Regions from separate parts of the Pseudoalteromonas maricaloris genome, predicted to be linked through region 2. Evidence: predicted binding sites of a transcription regulator. Region 2 holds the regulator's gene; the other holds the start of a gene.
What was found. The regulator sigma-54, encoded in region 2, starts transcription at its own class of promoters, with help from an activator protein. The targets are predictions, from matches to a motif close to GTTGGCACGNNNNTNGNNT.
Positions count from the first base shown of each region.

Region 1: a site for sigma-54 is predicted at 3,138-3,156, ahead of CTT31_RS12545 (PA2169 family four-helix-bundle protein). Genes of this name have one in related genera too.

Region 1 covers NZ_CP024625.1:2,846,081-2,854,069, reverse strand. Annotated here, with positions in the region: gene CTT31_RS12565 (hypothetical protein) at 1-313, opposite strand, end outside; gene CTT31_RS12560 (outer membrane beta-barrel protein) at 728-1,315, opposite strand; gene CTT31_RS12555 (BON domain-containing protein) at 1,377-1,940, opposite strand; gene CTT31_RS12550 (mechanosensitive ion channel family protein) at 2,176-3,060, shown strand; gene CTT31_RS12545 (PA2169 family four-helix-bundle protein) at 3,225-3,671, shown strand; gene CTT31_RS12540 (DUF1328 domain-containing protein) at 3,682-3,849, shown strand; gene CTT31_RS12535 (hypothetical protein) at 3,890-4,081, shown strand; gene CTT31_RS12530 (methyl-accepting chemotaxis protein) at 4,299-5,924, shown strand; gene CTT31_RS12525 (TonB-dependent siderophore receptor) at 6,122-7,989, opposite strand, start outside.
Region 2 covers NZ_CP024625.1:3,677,237-3,685,225, forward strand. Annotated here, with positions in the region: gene CTT31_RS16340 (calcium/sodium antiporter) at 1-434, shown strand, start outside; gene CTT31_RS16345 (KpsF/GutQ family sugar-phosphate isomerase) at 444-1,415, shown strand; gene kdsC (3-deoxy-manno-octulosonate-8-phosphatase KdsC) at 1,415-1,966, shown strand; gene lptC (LPS export ABC transporter periplasmic protein LptC) at 1,963-2,517, shown strand; gene lptA (lipopolysaccharide transport periplasmic protein LptA) at 2,507-3,049, shown strand; gene lptB (LPS export ABC transporter ATP-binding protein) at 3,049-3,774, shown strand; gene CTT31_RS16370 (RNA polymerase factor sigma-54) at 3,821-5,320, shown strand; gene hpf (ribosome hibernation promoting factor) at 5,350-5,637, shown strand; gene ptsN (PTS IIA-like nitrogen regulatory protein PtsN) at 5,639-6,097, shown strand; gene rapZ (RNase adapter RapZ) at 6,090-6,956, shown strand; gene CTT31_RS16390 (HPr family phosphocarrier protein) at 6,957-7,226, shown strand; gene mgtE (magnesium transporter) at 7,749-7,989, shown strand, end outside.

The DNA of each region.
Region 1 (7,989 bases), 830 kb from region 2:
GCATAGTTGCCAACATACCGAGTGAAAATGCGATACCAGCCGTTTTTACTGGGTTTTCCGTTGCATACTTTTTCACACCAGATGTATTCCACGCACGTTCCCACTCTTTACGCTTGGCACCAATGGCTTCGCTTGAGTTATGACCTTTTTCACGCAGCGAGGTTTCAGTGCGAGATGCTGAAGCGTGCAGTGAATCTACTGACGCATGTAATGTATCTGCAATTTGATCCGTAACTGGGTGACTAGAATCATGGCCATTTGACTGTGGTTTTGCTGTGTTACTTGTCTGTGTTTGGTTTGCTTGGTTACTCATAAACTACTCCTTATTCGTTTAGTTCACTGTATTCGTTGCAAACCCTTTGCCAACTTAAAAATTTAGTAATATCAGTCTATTACCTTTGTCTCATGTTTTGTGTCGGTAGATGCGATACGAAGAGTGTAAATGTTACATAGCAGAACCTACAGGGTGTGGAGTTTAAAAAAGTGACAGATTTCATTTCTAGTAGTGAATGGCAAATATTACATCTAGAGGTTTTCTATCTTTAAGTTCTGTTTTCTACAAATAAAGGAATAGCGAGAATGCACTCACATTATTCAATATGGGAGCCATACGCTGAAAACAAAAAAGGCGCTACCAAGTGGTAGCGCCAAAACCAGACTCTTGTGAAAGAGCCAGGACTGAGTCAAAGGGGAAATAATTGGGAGGCTATAGAGCCAAAACTACTGTTTAAAATTGATACTCGATCGAGACTGCTGCTACGTCCATATCTGGGTCGATATCGTCCTCAAGTTCGTAGCGCGTATATTCTAAACGCATGTTAATGTTTTCGTTTAGGTGGAACTCTACACCAGCACCATAAAGCCAGTCGCCACCTTCAAGGTTAGATGAAACACGACCTACAGCTGGAATATCAGCATAGATATCTGCATAGATATCTGCATCCCATTCAAGCCAACCACCTTTTGCGTAAACTGAAAAGTATTCGTTTAATGGGGCTGAGAGACGTGTAGATAAAGAAATACCGTCGATTTCAGCAGAGTTGTCAATGTCACTTGCTTCGTCGAAGTTTTCATAGGCAAGTTCAAAGCTCCAATATGGATTGATTTTTGTACCTACATACGCTTTTAACATAGACGAGTCATCGTCGAACGAGGTGTCGTTCTCACGATCTTCCCACTGAAAAGAGTATTGGCCGTAACCGATACCTGTATAAATTTTATAATCTTCTAGTCCAAAATCAGACTCCGCGTGAGCAGCGGTAGATGCAAGACCTAGAGAAGCTAGTAGCGCAGCGGCAATAGTTAATTGTTTCATCTTTACTCCTTAAATCAATATAAATATGGGAGGGGGGAGTGCCCCCTCAAATCAAAACTGCTTATGATTTTTTAGTAACGCGAAGGTTATCTTTTACATCTTTAACGTCATTGGCGTTTTTCGCGATTTGCACAGCAAGTTTGCGCTCAGCTTCGCTACCAACATGGCCGTTTAGTGTTACGACTAAACCTTCCACATCAACATCGATGTCAGTACCATCTACATCTGTGTCAAACAGGTAGCGAGACTTAATTACTGTTGCGATTTTTGCGTCAGTAAAGCCGCTATCGCTTTCGTAGTTACGCTCTTTTTTGCGTTCATCTGACATATCAACGATAGTCAGGTCGTTTTTCACTTCTTTTACGCCATCGATACCTAGTACCAGTTCTTCAGCTAGCTTTTTGTCTACTGAGTGTTCAACTTTACCAGTTAGCACTACAACGCCATTTTTCACATCTGTGTTAATGTCAAAGTTGTTCAGCTCACCGTTGAAAAGTAGCGTTGCTTCTGCTTTACCGTCTATCCAAGCATCGCTTGCTTCTTTTTCCCAAGAATTATCAGCAGCAAAAGCTGAAGCAGTAGTAAGTGAAGATACAAGTACAGTTGCAATTAATGTCTTTTTCATAATTAAACTCCTTTAATTTCGTAGTCGAATTACCTATTGCAGCTGTTGTGCCATGTTGTAAGTTACTGAATTTTATGTGTTTTTATTTTATTGGTAAGTTTTAAGGAAGAATTTACCGAGAAAATGTTTACATTACTTTGTAATAATTACCTTTTTCATGAATGGCTAATTAATATCAGTAGGAATGATTACTGCATTCGATCGTTGTTGCGTACTTATATAGGAGTTAGTAATTATGAATTTAGAAAAGTTTTGGACGTTAATTAATGATAAGTTAATCTCTTGGCTTGAATCCGGTGTGCAGTTACTACCGAATATGATCCTAGCCTTAATGATACTAATATTCTTTACAGCGCTGGCTAAAATGTCATCTATTTGGTTTTCTAAAGCGATTAAAAAAGCAATAAAGACAGAACAAGTTGCTTCTCTTATTAGTTCCATATTTAAAGTCTCTATTATTGCCATTGGGATTTTCTTCGCTTTAGATATAGTAAAACTATCAGGTGCCGTAATGTCATTGTTGGCTGGGGCGGGGATCATTGGCCTTGCTATTGGCTTTGCATTCCAAGACATGACTGAGAACCTCATCGCTGGATTTGTGATGGGAGTCAGAAAGCCCTTTATGGTCGGTGACATTATCAGAACCAAGGATTGCTTTGGCACGGTAAGCAAAATCAATTTGAGAAATACTTTGGTGGAAAATTTTTATGGCCAGCTGTCTTATATTCCCAACAAAATTCTCTTTAAGAATGAGTTACAAAACTACACCAAGCTTGGTAAGCGAAGAATAGAAGTACCAGTTGGTATCTCATATGCGGATGACCCAGAACAAGCCCGCGAGGTGATTGTTGAGGCCATTAATAAGCTTGATTTCGTAGTAAACCAAAAAGAAACGGATGTCTATGCTGAGTCTTTTGGTGATAGTTCTATCAATCTATTAGTGTGGTTTTGGATAGACTACCCAGCGGATCCCGGCTTTATGGTGGTCAGGCACCAAGCAATTTGTACAATTAGCCGTGTTTTAGCTGATAACGATATCTTAATTCCTTTCCCTATTAGGACGATGGATTTCAATGCAAAAGGCAGTACGACCTTAAGTGCGCAATTATCACAGGAATAATTTACATCTAGTTTGTAATATTTTCACCGCTCTGAAAGTTCTTATATTAAAAATCCTTGTAAAATAATGGTTTATAATTTGGCATTTAATCTGCATTAACGAAAAGGACAGAAATAATATTTGCAAAATGCACTTATTAAATATTTAAGCGAAAGGAGTTATTTATGGCAGATTCAAATTACGACATGGAGCCGGTAAAAGAGCTCATTAAAGTATTAAATGGTGGTGTAGATTTTTACACCGAAGCTAAGAAGAAGCTAGATAATATCGAATTAAACCGCGTATTTGACCAAATGATTGTAGATAAAGCGCAAGCAATCTCGGATCTACAACCATTTGTTCTTATCGACGAGGGTGAAATAGAGACTGATTCAGCACTTAGCATCGACATTCGTGAATCGTACACCAAGTTGGTTAGTATGGTGAGCACCGACAAAGAGCACACCTATATTTCTCAGCTAGAAGAAGTGGAAGACAAAGTGTTGAGCAAGCTTGATAAAGCGCTAAGCAAAGATCTTCCACCTAAATGCAAGAGTGTATTACTGCAAATCCAAACCAGAATGCAAGCTTGTCACGATCAAATGAAGCAGTTGCAAGAGCTAACTGCCTAAGGAGAATGTTATGTTGAGTTGGGCTGTAATGTTTTTATTCCTAGCACTTGTCGCAGCCGTGTTAGGTTTCACCGGAATCGCGGGCGCTGCGGCAGGTATGGCGAAAATTCTATTCTTTGTGTTTATCGCCTTTATGATTATTTCGTTTATTTTTGGCAAAGCACGAGCTCCCAGGTAAAAGGGATTTAACGTACTAAAACGGTTTTAGGAGATAGATTATGAAATCAGCAATTACATTAGCGAAAGCATTTGGTTTTGTTTCAATTTTAGCACTTTTTGGCTGTAGTGAAGGCCCAGCGGAAGATGCGGGTGAGCGTTTCGATGAAACGGTTCAGGAAGTGGAAAACAGTGTAGAAGATGCCTGTGAAGATGTAAAAGAGAACCTGAACGCTGAAAACGAAGAGTGTTAAGTAGAAACAATTTCGACGTGGAATGTAAGAGGAGAAGCTGATAAAAGCTTCTCCTCTTTTTTGTAATAGGTTTAAAAATCAATACTCTAAAAAGGTGAGACATAGTAAAGAAATATGATGCACATCAAGACCACGCTGCTTAATCTGCAATTAATATTGTAATCTACGAACTTTGAGTAATACTTTATTTCTATGTTTACTCAATAAAAATCAGATTATGCTAAATAGGGTTTCAGTTAAAAGCAGATTGTTGTCGCTTTCGGGCATACCTGCGGTGTTTTTTATTCTTGCAACCATCTTCACAATCGGAACATTATCAAACCTTATCAATTACATTGACCGTATTTATGACGACAGAGTTGTACCGCTTAGACAAATAAAAGTGGTGTCAGATAACTATGCGGTGGTTATTGTGGATACGTTTCACAAGTTACGAGGCCATCAACTATCCAATGGTGCTGCGTTAAAGCAAATCGACGAAGCTAAGAAAATTGCGGAAAAAGAATGGCGACAATATTTATCGACCGATTTGACAAATGAAGAACGGGAACTTGTCAAACAGGTTGAGGCTGCAGAGCTTACCGTTAAACAGTTGTTGGCTAATTACACCAGCAGAGTAAATGCCAATACATTTGAGGAAATTCCCTACGATAAATTTGTCCATGACCTTTACTCCGTATTTGACCCATTAAGTGAAAGTTATTCTGCGTTGATTGAATTACAGCTTGCCGAAGCAAGCTCTCTGAGAGATAAAGGTCGCTCAGAAGCCAGTGCGACAAAAACGGCGATGATTATCTCTTCTGTTGTTATTGTGATCGTAATGGTACTAATTGGCATGTTGATATTTAGGTCAATTAATGAACCGCTCAGCCGCTTACGTATGCGTATTGGTAATATTGCAAGGGATGCAGATTTAACACAACGAGTAGTTGTTGAGGGGCAAGATGAGTTAAGCCAGATAGGGAATGACTTCAATACCATGGTGTCTAGCTTACATGAGCTAGTTACCAATCTAGTCACAATCGTGAATAGCCTTTCTTCGACCTCTAACGAGTTGAATGGTATCAGTCAATCGATTGCGGGTACTTCACAAGAGCAAGAGCAGCAAACAGTGATGATTGCAACTGCAGCAACAGAAATGAGCAGTGCGATACAAGAAGTGGCACATAATGCGATGAATACCGCGAACAAAGCTGAGATGTCCGGTAAGCTTGCGAAACAAGGAATGGATGTTATTTCGCAAAATATTCAGGCCATTGAGCGCCTTGCTAGTGAAGTAGGAGATAATGCGCAGCTAATTAAAGCGTTGAACGATCAGTCTAATGAAATCAACCAAGTGGTGTTAATGATCCAAGGTGTGGCTGAGCAAACAAACCTTTTGGCGTTAAACGCTGCAATAGAAGCTGCGAGAGCTGGGGAATCAGGCCGAGGTTTTGCGGTTGTTGCCGACGAAGTCAGGCAATTGGCACATAATACGCAAAAAGCCACGGAATCTATCCGAGATATGATCAGTAAGTTACAGGGCATGGCACAAAACGCAGTATCGTCGATGGAGAACGCGCAATCAAGTGCTGCTGCGGGGGTAGATAGGGCCAATGAGTCAGCTCAAATAATGACCGATATTGATAAGGCGGTGGATGAAATCGTTGGTATGAATATTCAGGTTTCAACGGCGACAGAAGAACAAACAACGGTGGTTGCGGAAATCAGTGAAAATATTAATGATTTCAGTAGCAGCATTTCTGAAATTACCCGAAATGCGCAAAGTAATGCCGATGTAAGTAACGACTTAGAAGCGTTGGCCGAGCAGCTAAATAGCCAAGTGCTAGTGTTTAAAGTTTAATGGTACCCATTTGGTAATTAACTTGAGATGTTCTGCTCTAAAGCTAGAAAACACGGTTAAGCTGCTTGATATGGGATAGGAAAGAGCGGGTTTCTAGTCAGAAGCCCGCACTATATTTTAGGCATTTTTCTGTGGCGGCTAAGTTTTAAAGGAATTGTTAACCCTATCACGCCACAGCATTTGCATAGTGCTTTACGTTAAAACAGATATTCCATACTTAAATTGTATGCTCTAGGCTCGCTGTACTTTTTCGGCACGAAACCGTATGTATCGTAATAGCTTTCATCTGTGAGATTACTGATATTCAGTTTAACGCTCAGCTGGCTAGAGAATTGATATTTGACGTGCGCATTTAGCAAAAGCTGGCTATCTTGCTCTGCGCGCACTGCGCCCCGACGACCACCTGCTGGAAGTCCAAGGTCAACACCCGGGACGTTTAAAATATCGACTTTTCTGTCCGTATCCCAAGTTGCATTTAGGCCTAAACGCCAAGCCCCATAAGTATACCTGGTGCTTGCATTGAGCGTTTGTCTTGGCGCATACAAATTAATATCTTCGCCATGCTCATCGACAACATCAAAATCACTGTACCCAAGGTTTACTTGCCAATCATCTGTCAGCTTTGCTTCTAATTCAACTTCAAATCCATCGGCTTCAGCACCATCAACAGGTCGATACCTAGCAGGTCTTTCGTCTGCATATTCGGGAATAACAACACCGAAGTCCTCTTTTAAACTATCAAAGTAAGCGACGTTTAGACGTAGTTTGTCATCCCAAAGTGTGGTTTTGATGCCGACTTCTAAGTTCTGGGCGGTGATTGGTGCTAATTGATTTAAATTGGCATCCACTTTATCCAGTTGCGGCTCATAAGCATCGGTATAACTTGCATACGTGCTGATCTGGTCATTGAGATCATAAACCAGTCCCAAGTATAAGCTCTCACCGGTTTCTTCACCTTTATCGCTTGAGAACCCGCTCCAAGCAAAGTCACGCTCATTGGTACGTTCATAATCAAAAAATTTGACACCAAGAATGGCGTGAAGGGCATCCGTTAACGTTAACTTACTGCTAAGGGCAATGCTCTGTTCTTTCGTCGTTTTGTCCCAATAGCCAATGAATTGCTTATCTGTCGCGGTTAAATGAGCGGCCGGATGAAGGTTATTAATCGATTGAAGTGGATAAAATATTGTTCTCGCGTTTTCATCGAGTTCTTCGAAGCGATCGTCAGTGGACTCAAAATCTGCATTTAAATAGGTGATATTTACCTGATGTGCGCGGTCAAATAATTCAAACCGACCAACCAGTCCCAAAATGAAATTAGTCCCATCAACTGTTTCAATCCAGCGTCTGTCACCGCCTTGAAGGCCAAGGCCTGTTTCTTTGTCTGGGTTTCCACTAAAGTAGGTTAAAGTAATGTCAGCTTCTGTTTTGCTGTATTGTGCGCCAAAGTTAAGCTCCCAATCTAAATTGATTTGGTGAGATAATTTTAAATGGTAACTTTGGTGGGTATTGCCGTTGTAACTGTCTGGTGAAGATAAATTTGTTTTCTTGTCTATTTCAACGGAACTACCATCAGAGTAAAAAATTGGTAATCCCCAGGGTGATAGTGTCAGTTCATTGTCTTGGTAATGAACACTAAACGAGGCTTCGGTATCTTCGGAGAAATAATGATGCAATTGGGTGTATGCAACGATCTTATTACTATTTTCTTTGTCGACAAAGCTATCTCTTTCCTCATAGGCAAGAATAACTCGTCCGGCCAATGCTTCATCTTTCGTTAGGGAGCCTGTTGCATCTATGTGTGTACGCACTTTATTCCAAGAGCCAATCTCGGCACCAACTTCAACAAATCCACCTCGGTCTGGTTGTTTTGTGATGACATTTAATGTTGCCGATGGTTGTCCTGCACCCGCCATTAACCCCGCAGCGCCCCGAAGAACCTCTACTCTGTCATAGACAATAGTGTCTAAGCGACTCTCTTGTGGTCCAGCAATTGAGGTCGGTAAGCCATCTTTAACCAATGCATTGACGAGATACCCACGAGAAGTAAACTCAGTATTATCAC
Region 2 (7,989 bases):
TTTTCTGGTTAATCGTGGGTATGATTTTACTGCCTATTAGCGCGGACTATCTCGTTGGCGCTGCGGTTGACATCGCCAAATATTTTGGCATGAGTGACCTGCTAATAGGATTAACCATTATCGCCGTTGGTACTAGTTTACCCGAGCTTGCGGCATGTGTTGCTGGCGTACTTAAAAAAGAAGACGATCTAGCGCTTGGCAATATTATTGGCTCGAACATCTTTAATATATTGGCAGTGCTATCTATTGCTGGGATTATCAACCCATCTGTCCTCGACGCCAATATTGCGTCACGTGATATCTTTATTATGCTTGGCGCGACACTGCTGCTTATCCTAATGAGCCTCAGCCTAACAGGTCAGCGCCGCATCAACCGCTTGGAAGGTGGCATACTTGTCGCTAGCTTCGTCGGTTATATTTACTACATCATTTAAGGAAGCCTTGTGACAACGAACCCATTTATTGATTCTGCAAATCAAGTTTTTGCTACCGAACTTGCAGCAATAGAAGAAGTGCAACAGTTTGTTGATCAACAATTTGTAAAAGCCTGTGAAATTATGTTTGGCTGCCAAGGTCGCATCATCGTGATTGGCATGGGTAAATCAGGCCACATTGGTAACAAAATCGCAGCGACACTCGCAAGTACTGGCAGCCCCGCATTTTTTGTTCATCCAGGTGAAGCAAGTCACGGCGACTTGGGTATGATCACCAAAGATGATGTGGTTTTGATGATCTCCAACTCAGGGGAAACCCAAGAGGTGATCTCAATCCTGCCTGTGATAAAGCGTTTAGGAGCCCCCGTTATTTCCATGACAGGCAACCCGAGCTCTACAATGGCTCGTAATGCGACGGTTCACCTTTGTGTTAAAGTATCAAAAGAAGCCTGCCCATTAGGACTTGCACCCACGGCTAGCACCACAGCTACACTAGTGATGGGTGATGCGCTCGCGGTTGCGCTACTTGAAGCCAGAGGCTTTACGGCTGATGATTTTGCGCTTTCTCATCCTGGCGGTAGTTTAGGAAGGCGTCTACTACTAACCGTTGCTGATGTCATGCATCAAGGGGATGCAATCCCTATGGTCAATAGTCATTGCACAGTTAAAGAAGCTTTATTTGAAATGTCAGCTAAAAGTTTAGGTATGACGGCAATCGTAGATGAAAGCTCGCAATTACAAGGTATTTTTACCGATGGTGACTTGCGGCGTATTATCGAACAAAAGGTCGATATTCATACCACCCCAATCACGCAAGTAATGACGGCTAAAAGTACGACGGCACGCGCCGATATGCTCGCAGCTGAGGTACTCAATATCATGGAAACCAAACGAATTAATGGCTTGATTGTGGTAAACGAAAACAACATACCGGTTGGCGCCTTGAATACGCAAGATTTACTTAGAGCGGGGGTGCTGTAATGCAATTTGAAGATTTATATCAGACGATTTCACCTGAAGCTTGGGAAAAAGCAAAACAAATCAAATTATTGATTTGCGATATTGATGGCGTATTCTCAGATGGACGTATATACCTTGGTAATAATGGAGAAGAACTGAAAGCATTTAATACCAAAGATGGGTTTGGTATTAAGGCCTTGATTGATAGTGGTATCGAAGTCGCCGTTATCACAGGTAGGCATTCACAAATAGTTCAGCAACGCATGACTAGTTTAAATGTAACTTATATTTACCAAGGCCAAGAAAACAAGTTAGTGGCATATGATGAACTGAAGACTAAGCTCAACCTTAGTGATGACGAAATTGCGTATATTGGTGATGATGGCCCAGATCTACCCGTAATGGAGCGAGTCGGTTTTGCCGTTGCCGTCAATGATGCACATCCTCTTGTTAAACATATCGCCCATTACACGACCTTGATGCCTGGTGGTTTTGGTGCCGTGAGAGAGTTGACTGATCTTCTAATGCTCAGCCAAAATCACTTATTGACTTCCAAAGGATCAAGTACATGACCGTATTACGTGTCATCTTACTCATTGTTTTCGCTTCTTTAATGGTATGGATGTGGTCGCCCATGTTTAATCCATCAGAGGCGGACTCAGCAAAAGAAGATGAACCGTTAGCTAAGCCCGATTATGTTGCAACCACGCTTCAGCAAACGACCTATAGTGAAAATGGCTTATTAAACTATCAGGTAACTGCTGATAAGATGGAGTTGTATCAAGATCTTGGCTTTAGTCACTTTGAAAAGCCTATTTTCACCTTATATAACGGTGAGCAGAATTGGCAAATAAGTGCATTAGAAGCAACACTGTACGAAAACAATACCTTGATATTAGAAGGCAATGTACTGGCAAAGAATTTAACGCCTAACGCCATGATCACCAATATCAATGCCGATAATGTAAGAGTTGAAATTAAGCAAAAATTGATGAAATCGGAACACCCTGTCGTTATCACCGGTCCTAGTCTTAGGATCACGGGTAAAGGGCTGCATGCGGATCTACAAAAGCAAGTGATCGAACTCATCAACCACACAAAGACAATTTATTATGACCAGTAAAATCATTAACAAACTAGTTTTCATCGGCTTGCTTGCAAGTTCTACTTTAGCAAATGCTGCAGAACAAAATGAAGTCATTATTGATGCTGGCCGTCAGCAAGCTCAACTGCAAAGCAACATCGGTATTTTTGAACAGAATGTTGTTATTATTCATGGCAACAGAAAAATAAATGCCGATCGCCTAGAAGTCCACCGCCGCGCGGAGCTTGGTACTAACAAGCAACTGCTTGTTGCAACTGGCAGCCCAGCTATTTTCAGCGAACGTCAACCTGATGGTAATTTGCTAGAAGCCAAAGCAAACGAAATTCGTTACGACGTTGCGAAAGGCACCTTAGTCATTTCTGGCGATGCGGAAATCAATCAAACTGGGCAAAAAATCAATGCGCAAGTCATCACCTATGACATTGAAAAGCAATTGATCAGTGCTGAGCGCTCAGACCAAGAAGATTCTCGGGTAAGAACCATCCTTGTTCCTGTTGATGACAAAAAAAACGCAAAAGATAAAAAAGCGCAGGAAGAAGGTAACAATTAATGAGCGAGCTCAAAGCAACTGGTCTAGCAAAGAGTTATAAAGGTCGTGAAGTCGTCAAAAATGTTGGCTTAAGTGTTAAGGCTGGCAGCATTGTAGGCTTATTAGGACCAAATGGTGCAGGTAAAACCACTACGTTCTACATGATTGTAGGGTTAGTACCAAGCGACAAAGGTTTTATTCAGATTGATGATGAAGATATCACTTTGCTACCGATGCACAGCCGCGCGCGACTTGGTATTGGCTATCTACCGCAAGAGTCTTCAATCTTTAGAAAACTCACGGTCTATCAAAATTTGATGGCGATTTTAGAAACTCGAAAAGACTTATCTAAAGTTGAGAGAGAAGCTGAACTCAATGAGTTACTGGATGAGTTTAATATTCAACACATCCGTGACTCACAGGGCATGGCATTATCGGGAGGCGAAAGAAGACGCGTAGAGATTGCTCGCGCTTTAGCCGCTAATCCTAAGTTTATCCTGTTAGATGAACCTTTTGCTGGTGTTGATCCTATTTCGGTGTTAGATATAAAGACAATCATAGAGCACCTAAAAAACCGCGGTATCGGTGTGCTAATCACCGATCATAACGTTAGAGAAACACTGGACGTATGTGAAAAAGCCTACATCGTTTCACATGGTGAGTTAATCGCTGCAGGCACGCCAGAACATGTTTTGGCAGATCAAACCGTAAGAGATGTCTACCTAGGCGAACAATTCAAGCTATAGTTAAGACGTAGTATTAATAACTGTTAAAAAGGATTGTTAGAGATACATGAGGCAATCATTACAGCTGCGCATGGGGCAGCAACTTACAATGACTCCACAACTGCAACAAGCCATTCGCTTGCTGCAGCTTAGTACATTGGATCTGCAACAAGAAATACAAGAAGCATTAGACAGCAATCCATTGTTGGAAGTGGAAGAAGGTGATAATACTGACGGCGAAAACGCTGACCAACACAGCCAAGAAAAAAGTAGTGCTGACGACAATCAAGATTCAAGCGATGAAGCGCAGGTTAGTGACTATGAAATAGACTCAGATACCGCCATGAGCAAAGACACTGTCAGTGATGACCTTGCCATGGATGTCACTTGGGATGAATATATGAGCGCAGCACCCGCTGCAAGTTCAGGCCCACTTCCTGATGACGATAATGTTTATCAAGGGGAAACCTCTGAATCTCTCCACGACTATCTCATGTGGCAACTTGAGCTGACACCATTTAGTCCAACAGATAGAGCGATTGCGATTGCGATTATTGAAGCGGTCGACCTGTCAGGCATTTTAACACTGTCTTGCGAAGACATTTTAGAAAGCATTAATGACGAGAGTAGCGAAGAGCCTATTGAGCTGGATGAAGTCGAAGCCGTGCTCAAACGTATTCAACTTTTCGATCCTGTCGGTATCGCAGCGCGTAGTTTACAAGAATGCTTGTGTATTCAGCTAAATCAGTTCGCTCCGGATACGCCATGGATTGCCGAAACAAAAATGATTCTGACAGAGCATATCGACTTGCTTGCCAGCCGTGACTATCGAACTTTGGCAAAGAAAACGCGCCTTAAAGAAGCCGATCTCAAAGAGGTCATGACGTTAATTCATAGCCTTAACCCAAAACCAGCGGCAAGCATTATTCATGAAGAGCCTGAATATGTGATCCCTGACGTATCGGTGAAAAAAGTAAAAGGTCGTTGGGTCGTAGAGCTAAATCCTGATGCTATGCCTAAAATAAGAGTAAACGACCATTACGCTGCGATGTCTAGAACAGCGAAATCCAGTACGGATAGTCAGTTTATTCGCTCACATTTACAAGAAGCAAAGTGGTTTATTAAAAGCTTAGAAAGCCGAAATGATACATTATTAAAAGTTACCAATTGCATTGTGCAACAACAACAGGCATTCTTTGAACATGGCCCCGAAGCAATGCGCCCTATGGTGCTAAATGATGTTGCTGAAATGGTTGAGATGCATGAGTCCACAATTTCCCGTGTGACAACACAAAAATACATGCATACACCTCGGGGAATATTTGAGCTGAAGTATTTCTTCTCTAGCCATGTAAGTACAGAAAATGGAGGTGAGTGCTCCTCTACAGCAATTAGAGCACTTATCAAAAAGCTGATAGCTGCAGAAAATACCGCTAAGCCATTGAGTGACAGCAAAATTGCAGATATTTTAGCTGAGCAAGGAATTAAGGTAGCGAGACGCACGATTGCAAAATATCGTGAATCCCTAGCCATTCCACCGTCAAATCAGCGTAAAAGCTTGATATAAGACGTAAAACCCAAGAAGGAAAAATGCTTATGCAACTAAATCTAACTGGTCGCCATGTAGAAATTACTGACTCATTAAGAGACTATGTCACCAACAAGTTTGCGAAGCTAGAAAGGCACTTTGATCATATCAATAACGTGCATGTGATCCTTGATGTCGAGAAACTAGTACAAAAAGCAGAAGCAACATTACACGTAAACGGCGGCGAGCTATTTGCATCAACAGAGCATCAAGATATGTATGCCGCAATTGATGGCCTTATCGACAAGCTAGATCGTCAAGTTATTAAACACAAAGAGAAGCTCACTCGACACTAAGATGAAATTAAGTGAATTAGTGAACAAGGACTGCAGTAAAGCTGCGGTCCTTTTTAATAGCAAAAAACGTATTTTAGAATACATCAGCGAACTGGCTCATAGCCAAATTCCAAATACCAGTCAGCATGCTATCTTGGACGCTTTAATGGCGCGAGAGAAATTAGGCAGCACAGGGATCGGTAAAGGCATTGCCATTCCCCATGGTCGACTTGAAGGTTTGGATAAAATCCTTGCAATGGTGCTTGTCAGCGAGCAAGGGATCCAGTTTGAAGCCATAGATAAGCAGCCTGTCGATATTTTTGTCGCGTTCATCGTACCCGAAGGTGATAATCAACAGCACCTGAAGACCTTAGCGGCGATTGCTGATACACTCAAAGACAAGTCTTTTTGCAAAATGCTTAGACAAGCAAAAAGTGACGATGAGTTATATGCAGTGATCCAAGGTGAACTTGATGAGTGATGAAGAAAAAGGACTCGAGCTTATCATTATCAGTGGCCGCTCAGGCTCTGGTAAATCTGTAGCGCTTCGAGTATTGGAAGACTTAGGCTACTATTGTGTAGATAACATTCCGGTCAATTTGCTGCCGTCTTTAGTCCGCAGCGTTTCGGACAATTATAATAAAATAGCAGTCAGTATTGATGTCAGAAACTTACCTAAAGAACAGGACGAGTTTAATGACATTCTTGAATACTTACCAGGCTTTGCCAAACCTACCCTGTTTTATTTAGACAGTGACGATCAAACCCTGATAAAACGCTTCTCAGAAACACGCCGTTTGCACCCTCTTTCACTGCATAATCTTCCACTAGATGTTGCAATAAAGAAAGAACGGGAATTGTTAGACGTATTGATCACTCGCGCCGATTTTCTCATTGATACTACAGGCCTGAGCGTTCATCAACTTGCAGAAGATATCCGCGAAAAAATCTTAGGTAAAAAAGACAAACAACTCATTATTACCTTTGAATCTTTCGGCTTTAAACACGGTATCCCAAAACAAGCGGATTACGTTTTTGATGCGCGCTTTTTGCCCAACCCACATTGGGAGCCTGAGCTTAAGCCGCTAACTGGCCTAGATCAGCCAGTCAAAGACTATTTGTCGAGTCACAGCATCGTGCAAAAGTTTACTTGGCAGATCCAAACCTTTGTACAAACTTGGTTACCACACTTAGAGCGTAACAATCGCAGTTATCTAACGATTGCAATAGGATGTACAGGTGGGCAACATCGCTCGGTATATTTAGCGCAAACCATTGGTGAGCGTTTTGCTAAAACCCATCCCAACGTCAAAATTCGCCACCGTGAGCAAGAGGGTTAAATGTTAGAAGATACGTTTTTAATCCAGAACAAGCTTGGTCTGCACGCTAGAGCAGCGACGGTTCTTGCACAATTAGCAACCCAATTTGATGCCGAAGTGACCTTATATCAAGGAGACAAAAGTGCAGCTGCTGACAGCGTACTAGCGCTGTTGTTACTTGAAAGCAGCCAAGGGAAAGAAGTCCGAGTGGTTTGTGAAGGTCCTGATGCTCAGTATGCACTAGACGCCATTGGCGGACTAATAGAAAATAAATTTAATGAATCCGAGTAACTTGGGCTACTAGCACCAAAATAGCACTAAGGTCTGATTCATTTAGTCCCTGCTAATCTCCCCCTCCGTAACCAGACTGGTCTAATACCAATTAGTCTTAATACTTACTCAATTTGAAGGAGCAAACCTGACGCTAACTGTGTTAAAAATTTCTCATTTAGAACAACTAAATAGCAAAATTTTCGCCGTGTTATCGACAAGGTTTTCTCGCTTAAAAATAGATCACTTAATTAATCGAATTGGTATAATAAGTCTCTCATAATTAAGCGTAAACCTTGGTAGTTCCCAATAAACTGAGTTACACTGTAATACCAATTTAGGTTTCTCTCGTGCAGTAAAGCGAGTTGCCGAGAAAATCCTACTTTATCGTTGCGTACACCTTTAACGTGTATTAACGATAACAACCCACCAGCAGAAACAACACGAATAAAATTCAAATTAAGAAATTGATTTCTGCGATAAAATAAATGAATAGGGTTAACTTAATCACGTTAGCCAACACTATTATCAAAAAGGATGCCTATGCCTGAAGTATTTGAACAAGACTACACACTGGAACAACTCCAAAAGGTAACTAAAGCCTTAAACAGTGGTCAGTTTGTTCAAGTTAGGCGTATGCTCGCAGAAACAGCTCCTTGTGATACAGCACTGCTTTTAGAATCATCCCCTCATAAAGTTCGCTCTATGCTGTGGCAGCTCGTTGACCCAGATATCCAAGGGGATGTCTTAGAGGAACTGTCAGAGGACGTAAGACTTGGGATCA